DNA from 2 places in the Caballeronia sp. LZ043 genome. Region 1 is predicted to be linked to the other one. Evidence: riboswitches for the same ligand, from Rfam matches in the RefSeq annotation. Region 1 holds a riboswitch; the other holds the start of a gene.

Region 1 (3,409 bases):
ACCTAGCCGCCCGCGACGGGCGACACGACGTCGAGCCGGTCGCCGGCGGAAAGCGTACGGATGGCGTGCTCGCCGCGCGCGACGAACTGGCCGTTGAGCGCGACGGCGAACGGCGGTGTCGCGCCGAAGGCGGCGAGCGCCTCGTTGACGGTGGCGGCGTCGGGCAGCTCGAAGGCGCGCTGATTGATGTGGATGTTCATGGCTTTGTCTCTTGTCTAGTGCGACAGCGCCGGCGCCGGTGTCGCAACGGTGTCGGCCGCGCCATGCAGCAGTTCCGGCCAGCGGGCGGCGCGGCGATGTTCATCGAAGCTCGCGTGGCTGGCCACATTGCCGGCGATGAGCGCTTCCGCCAGCCGGCACGCGGCGTCCGCGACTTCGGGCGCAATCATGAAGCCATGCCGATACAGCCCGTTCACGCGCACCGTCCGTGCCCCGTCCCAGACGATGGCGGGCCGGTGATCCGGCAAGGTCGGCCGGCAGTGGGCGTTGAGCTCGAGAATGCGCGCCTCGCCGAAACCCGGATGCACGGCGAACGCGGCGCTCAGCAGTTCGAGCGCGGACCGCACGCTCACCGGCGACATGTCCTCGCCTTCGATTTCCGTCGCGCCGATCACGTAGAGATCGTCCTGCTTCGGCGCGATATAGAGCGGATAGCGCGGATGCAGCAGCCGCACCGGCCGCGACAGCCCGATGCCCGGCGCGTGCACTCGCGCCACCTCGCCGCGAATTCCGCGCAGCGCGGGCCAGGCGGGCTTGCCGCCGAGGCCGCGGCAATCGATGATCCAGCGCGCGTCGGGCATGGCCTCGACCGTCGTGTTCCAGTGCGTGCGCACGCCGCGCGCGGCGAGTCCCGCGGCCAATGCGGCGAGCGCCTGGCGGTTGTCGAGCTGTCCTTCGTTCGGCAGCAGCCAGCCTTGCGCGAAACGCGTGCCGAGCGCCGGTTCCGCCTGCGCGACCTGGGTGCCGGCGAGCTTGACGAAGCCGCCATCGAGCAGGCCGGCCGGAGAATTGGCGCGCAGCCGGCGTTCGAGCAAGGGCGCCTCGGCGCGATCCGCGCCATGCCAGACGACAAGCGTGCCGTTGCGCTGGAAAAAGACCGGCTCGGGCAATTGCGCGATGAGCCCCGGCCAGCGTTCGAGCGATGCCGCGCCGAGCCCGACCACAAGCGGTTCCGCGCTGGCGGCTTCGGCGAGCGGCGCCAGCATCGCGGCGGCAACCCAGGCGGCTGACTGCGAGCCGAGCGCGTCGCCGCGCTCGAAAAGACTCACTCGATGCCCCGCGCCTGCCAGCTGCCAGGCCACGAGCCGGCCGACGAGCCCGCCGCCGATCACGGCGAAATCCGCCTGGGGGTCGGCGGTCTGATGGATGCTGTTCAATTCGATGTCTCCTATCGGCCGGCGCGGGCACATAAAGCGTGCGCACGAGGCTCATGCCTCACGCTGCGTCAGAAAGGAGGAAGGCAGAATTGGCCCGATCCGTCCGTGCAGGCGCTGCGGCACATCACAAGGACGACATGGGCGGAGAGACCGGCCCGGCTGCGGATGCGCGCCGGACGGAAAGAACAAGGTGCGGAAGAAACTGGAGGAATGGCGCGGGTGGCGCGCGTTCTCCGGAAACTTCCCTCGCCGGTATTACCCGGATCGGGTGCAAAGGGTCTCTCTCAGCCTCGCTGCGTGAGGGCCGGTTCCGGCCGTCGATGCATGCAAAGCACCCCTGTTTCGTCGAAGGTCATTAGAACATGAAAGGCAAAGGCGCTGCAAACCGGGATTGCGCCCTGCTTTTTTCCTGTGCGGCGGCACTCTGGCACAATGCCGCGAACACGGTTCAGCCGGCGAGCGCGCGAAATTAAGTGAGCGTTAAGGCAAGTTCGGAACAATTTGCAGGCCCGAAACTGGCTGCCCTGAACACCACCGCAGGCCGCAGCCGGCCGCACCGCGCAGCACGCCCGTCGCGCGACCACGCAACAATCCGCCGCCCGAAGGGCGCATCGGCAGGAAGCTCATGATCGACACCCGTACCGAAAATACTCAGCAAAAGGCCGACGAAGTCTCGGCGTGGAGCCTCATCAAGCCCTACTGGGTTTCCGAGGAACGCGGCTTCGCGTGGGGCCTGCTCGTGGCGATCATCGCGATCAACATGACGGTCGTGTGGATCAACGTCCGGCTCAACAGCTGGAACGCGGACTTCTACAACGCGCTGCAGAACAAGAACGTCAAGGATTTCCCGCACCTGCTGCTGATCTTCACCGGCCTGGCATTCGCCTACATCCTGCTCGCGGTCTATGGACGGTATCTGCGGCAGATGCTGGCGTTCCGCTGGCGCCAATGGCTGACGAACAAGTATCTCGAACAATGGTTCGGCGACAAGGCCTTCTATCGCATTGAACGCGACCGGCTCGCCGACAACCCTGACCAGCGTATCAGCGACGACCTGCAATCCTTCGCGACCACGACGCTTTCGCTCTCGCTCGATCTGCTCTCGACGCTCGTCACGCTGGTCACGTTCATCACGATCCTGTGGACCATCGCGGGCGCGCTGACCTTCTCGCTCGGCGGCACGCCGATCACGATTCCGGGCTACATGGTCTGGGCCGCCGCGCTGTACGCGATCCTGGGCTCGCTGATCATCCAGAAGGTCGGGCATCCGCTGGTATCGATCAACTACCAGCAGCAGAAGGTGGAAGCGGACTTCCGCTTCGGGCTGATCCGCGTGCGCGAGAACGCCGAACAGATTGCCTTCTACGACGGCATTACGACCGAAACGGCGACCGCCAAGTCCATTTTCCAGCGCATTCGCGACAACTGGTGGCTGATCATGAAGTACACGAAGCGCATGACCTTCGTGCTGAGCTTCTATGGCCAGATCGCCATCATCTTTCCGATCATGGTCGCGGCGCCGCGCTACTTCGCGGGCGCGTTCTCGTTTGGCGTGCTGATGCAGATTTCATCGGCGTTCGGCACGGTCAGCGATTCGTTTTCCTGGTTCATCAACAGTTATTCGACCTTGGTCGAATGGCGCGCCACGGTGAATCGTCTGCGTGAATTCAAGCGCGTGATGCGCTCCACCCACATCCGCGAGGAAAACTCGCCGGCGACCGCGCGCGGCGGCATTAACCTGCACTACACGAGCACGCCGTCGCTCACGACCAAGGATCTCACGCTCGCGCTGCCGAACGGCACGCCGCTGTCGCGGGTGGCGAACGTGTCGGTGGAGCCGGGCTCGCGCTGGCTGGTGGTCGGACCGTCGGGCTCGGGCAAGAGCACCCTGATGCGGGCGCTCGCGGGACTGTGGCCGTTCGGCGACGGCACCATCGACGCTCCCGTCGACGCGAAGATGATGTTCATCCCGCAAGTGAGCTATCTGCCGATCGGCACGCTGCGGGCGGCGCTCGCGTACCCGTCGCCGGGCG
Region 2 (3,409 bases), 1.5 Mb from region 1:
CTTCCCAGCGGAACTCGAAACGCGCCTTCGACAGGGCGTTGTCGCGCACCTGCGCGCCCGGATGCCCCTTGGCCAGATCGGCCGCGTGCGCCGCGAGCTTGTAGGTGATGATGCCTTCCTTGACGTCGTCCTTGTTCGGCAGGCCCAAGTGCTCCTTCGGCGTGACATAGCACAGCATCGCCGTGCCGAACCAGCCGATCATCGCCGCGCCGATGCCCGACGTGATGTGGTCGTAGCCCGGCGCGATGTCGGTCGTCAGCGGCCCGAGCGTGTAGAACGGCGCCTCGTCACACCATTGCAGCTGGAGATCCATGTTCTCCTTGATGAGCTGCATCGGCACGTGGCCCGGACCTTCGATCATCACCTGCACGTCGTGCTTCCACGCCACCTGCGTGAGCTCGCCGAGCGTCTTCAGTTCGCCGAGCTGGGCTTCGTCGTTGGCGTCGTAGATCGAGCCGGGACGCAGGCCGTCGCCGAGCGAGAACGAGACGTCGTACTGCTTCATGATTTCGCAGATGTCTTCGAAGTGCTCGTAGATGAAGCTCTCGCGATGATGCGCGAGACACCATTTCGCCATGATCGAGCCGCCGCGCGACACGATGCCCGTCATCCGGTTGGCGGTCAGCGGCACGTATTGCAGGCGCACGCCGGCGTGGATCGTGAAATAGTCGACGCCCTGTTCCGCCTGCTCGATGAGCGTGTCGCGGAAGATTTCCCAGGTCAGGTCCTCGGCCTTGCCGTTGACCTTTTCGAGCGCCTGGTAGATGGGCACCGTGCCGATCGGTACCGGCGAATTGCGAATGATCCACTCGCGCGTTTCGTGAATGTGCTTGCCGGTGGAAAGGTCCATCACCGTGTCGCCGCCCCAGCGGATCGCCCAGGTCATCTTGTCGACTTCTTCGCCGATCGACGACGTCACCGCCGAATTGCCGATGTTCGCGTTGATCTTCACGAGGAAGTTGCGGCCGATGATCATCGGCTCGCTTTCCGGGTGATTGATGTTCGCCGGGATGATGGCGCGCCCGCGGGCCACTTCGTCGCGCACGAACTCGGGCGTGATCGCCTTCAGCGCGTCCTTGCCGAACGCCGCTGCACCGAAGGCCTGGCCCGGATGCTGGCGGCCCATCATGGCGGCGAGCTTCTCGCCGTTCGGGCCGCTCTGCTTCAGGCTTTCGAGGTATTCGGCGCGCCGCTGGTTTTCGCGGATCGCGATGTATTCCATCTCCGGCGTGATGATGCCGGCGCGCGCGTAGTGCATCTGCGATACGTTCTTGCCGGCGAGCGCGCGGCGCGGCTTGCGATGCAGGCCGGGGAAACGCAGTTCGGCGGTCTTGTCATCGGCGGCGCGCTCGCGGCCGAAGTCGCTGGAGAGGCCGGCGAGTTCTTCGGTGTCGCCGCGCTGTTCGATCCATGCGCCGCGCAGCGCGGGCAATCCCGAACGGATGTCGATCTTCGCTTCCGGGTCCGTGTAGGGGCCGGACGTGTCGTACACGTAGACGGGCGGATTCTTCTCGCCGCCGAAGCCGTCGGGGGTGTCGGACTGGGTGATTTCGCGCATCGGCACGCGGATGTCGGGCGTCGAACCGGTGACGTAGACCTTGCGCGAGTTCGGCAGCGGCGCGATGGCGGCGGCGTCGACGACGGCGTTTTCGGACAGGAACTTGGGATTGGCATTCATGTGCTGTTTCTCCTTGCGACAGAAGTGAGCGCGTGGGCGCTTGCTTCCGTCCCATGCGAAGCAATAGGGACGATATTTTTCAGCACGAGCGATGACGCCGCCCGAACTGACTCAGGAGCTAAACAGGAGGAACGAGATGGAAAGGTACGGGCTCGGAAGAGGTGGCCGGATGCGGCAGGCCATGGAGCCCGAACGCTTCCCTGCGCTGGCATTATCCAGATCAGGTTCAAAGGGTATTTCTCACCCACGCCGCACGAAGCGGTTCGGTCATGTCAGGCCGGCCAAACCGCGATGCGCAACGCAGGACCCCCGCGTTAGCAGCCGTGACATTACACCGCGGCGTGGCGTCTTGGCAACCATCGGCGAAATCCTTCGAATGGGCAGGGCGCTTACTGCATAATGGCGGGCGCCGCAAATTCCGGGTTTTCCCGGAGCGCTTGCGGCTCATCGTGCGACCCTTCCCGCGTACTCCGTTTATCCCGCATTTCCTCGTTCTGCCATGCCGTTGAGTCTGGTTTTTGCTGCTGCGCTTTCGCCGGTTTTTGTCTCATCGATCCGGCGCGCAGCCGTCGCGGAGTAATGCATGTCCGCGCTTCCGCCGCCGCGCCTGCCATTCAGTTTTCCCGATCGTTTTCCGTTTCGTGCGCCGCGTTCCTTCAAGGGGCAGGTAGCGCTCGCGCTGGCCGTCGTCTACCTCGTCTGGGGCTCGACGTATCTCGGCATTCATCTCGCGCTCGAATCGTTTCCGCCGCTCTTGCTCGGCGGCCTGCGCAACCTGTGCGCGGGCATCGGGCTGTTCGCGCTCGCGGTGCATCGCAAGGCCGTGTGGCCGAGCGCGCGCGAAGTACGCAATGCGGCGCTTGTCGGCACCTTGCTTGAAGGGCTGTCGAGCGGAATGATGGCCTACGGCATGGGCACCGTCGGCACCGGCACTGCCGCCGTGATGGTCGCCACCGTGCCGCTCTTCGCGACCATCTTCACCGCGCTGTCGGGCCGGGGCGTCGCGCGCGGCGAATGGTTCGCGGTGGCGCTCGGCTTGATCGGCATCGTGTTGCTGAACCACGGCGATCCGTCGCCCAGTTCGACGGTCGGCACGCTCGCCATCCTGTGCGCCGCGATCTTCTGGGCAGGCGGCGCGCATCTGGCGGGCCGCCTGCCGCAGCCGTCCGATCTGCTGATGTCCACGGCGCTGCAGATCGGACTGGGCGGGCTTATTGCGACGGGCATCGCATTCGCCGCCGGTGAGCGGCTGACGCATGTCAGCCTCGGCGCGGGCGTGTCGTTCCTGTACCTGATGCTGATCGGTTCGATGGCCGCATATGTCGCGTACAACTTTCTGATCCGCCATACCAGCACGATCGTCGCAACGAGTTGCCTGTACGTGAATCCGGTGGTCGCCGTGCTGCTCGGCGCGGTGCTGCTGGGCGAGATCGTCACGCGCTGGACCGTCATTGCGACGGTCGTGATCCTGCTGTCGGTCGGGCTGTCTTTCTGGTTCGATCATCGCCGGCGCGGGCTGCTCTGAGCGCTTACTTTTTGTAAAAACCTCCACTTCGCGATGTTCTGCGCATGGCAGCGGCAGCTGCACGTCCGTTTCTCGCCTGCTCTCCCGAACAATTCCTCTAACAAATTCCAAAGCCTTGCTGCGCAAGGCTTTGCGGCACCCGCGCGGCGGGCGCGCACCGGCGCGGGGCATGGGCATTGCTCAGTGCAGGCACCGGAATGCGTGGC

The links. A riboswitch is a leader RNA that binds a small molecule or an ion and turns the genes downstream of it on or off. The one in region 1 is predicted to bind thiamine pyrophosphate.
Region 2: it holds a riboswitch for thiamine pyrophosphate, as region 1 does, so the genes downstream of both, thiC (phosphomethylpyrimidine synthase ThiC) here and QCE64_RS11495 (FAD-dependent oxidoreductase) in region 1, are expected to answer to the same signal.

What each region holds. Positions count from the first base shown of each region.
Region 1 covers NZ_JARUXT010000001.1:2,526,148-2,529,556, forward strand. The annotation lists gene thiS (sulfur carrier protein ThiS) at 3-200, opposite strand; gene QCE64_RS11495 (FAD-dependent oxidoreductase) at 216-1,376, opposite strand; TPP riboswitch at 1,601-1,725, opposite strand; gene QCE64_RS11500 (ABC transporter ATP-binding protein/permease) at 2,002-3,409, shown strand, end outside.
Region 2 covers NZ_JARUXT010000001.1:1,020,935-1,024,343, forward strand. The annotation lists gene thiC (phosphomethylpyrimidine synthase ThiC) at 1-1,678, opposite strand, end outside; TPP riboswitch at 1,858-1,999, opposite strand; gene QCE64_RS04480 (EamA family transporter) at 2,262-3,203, shown strand.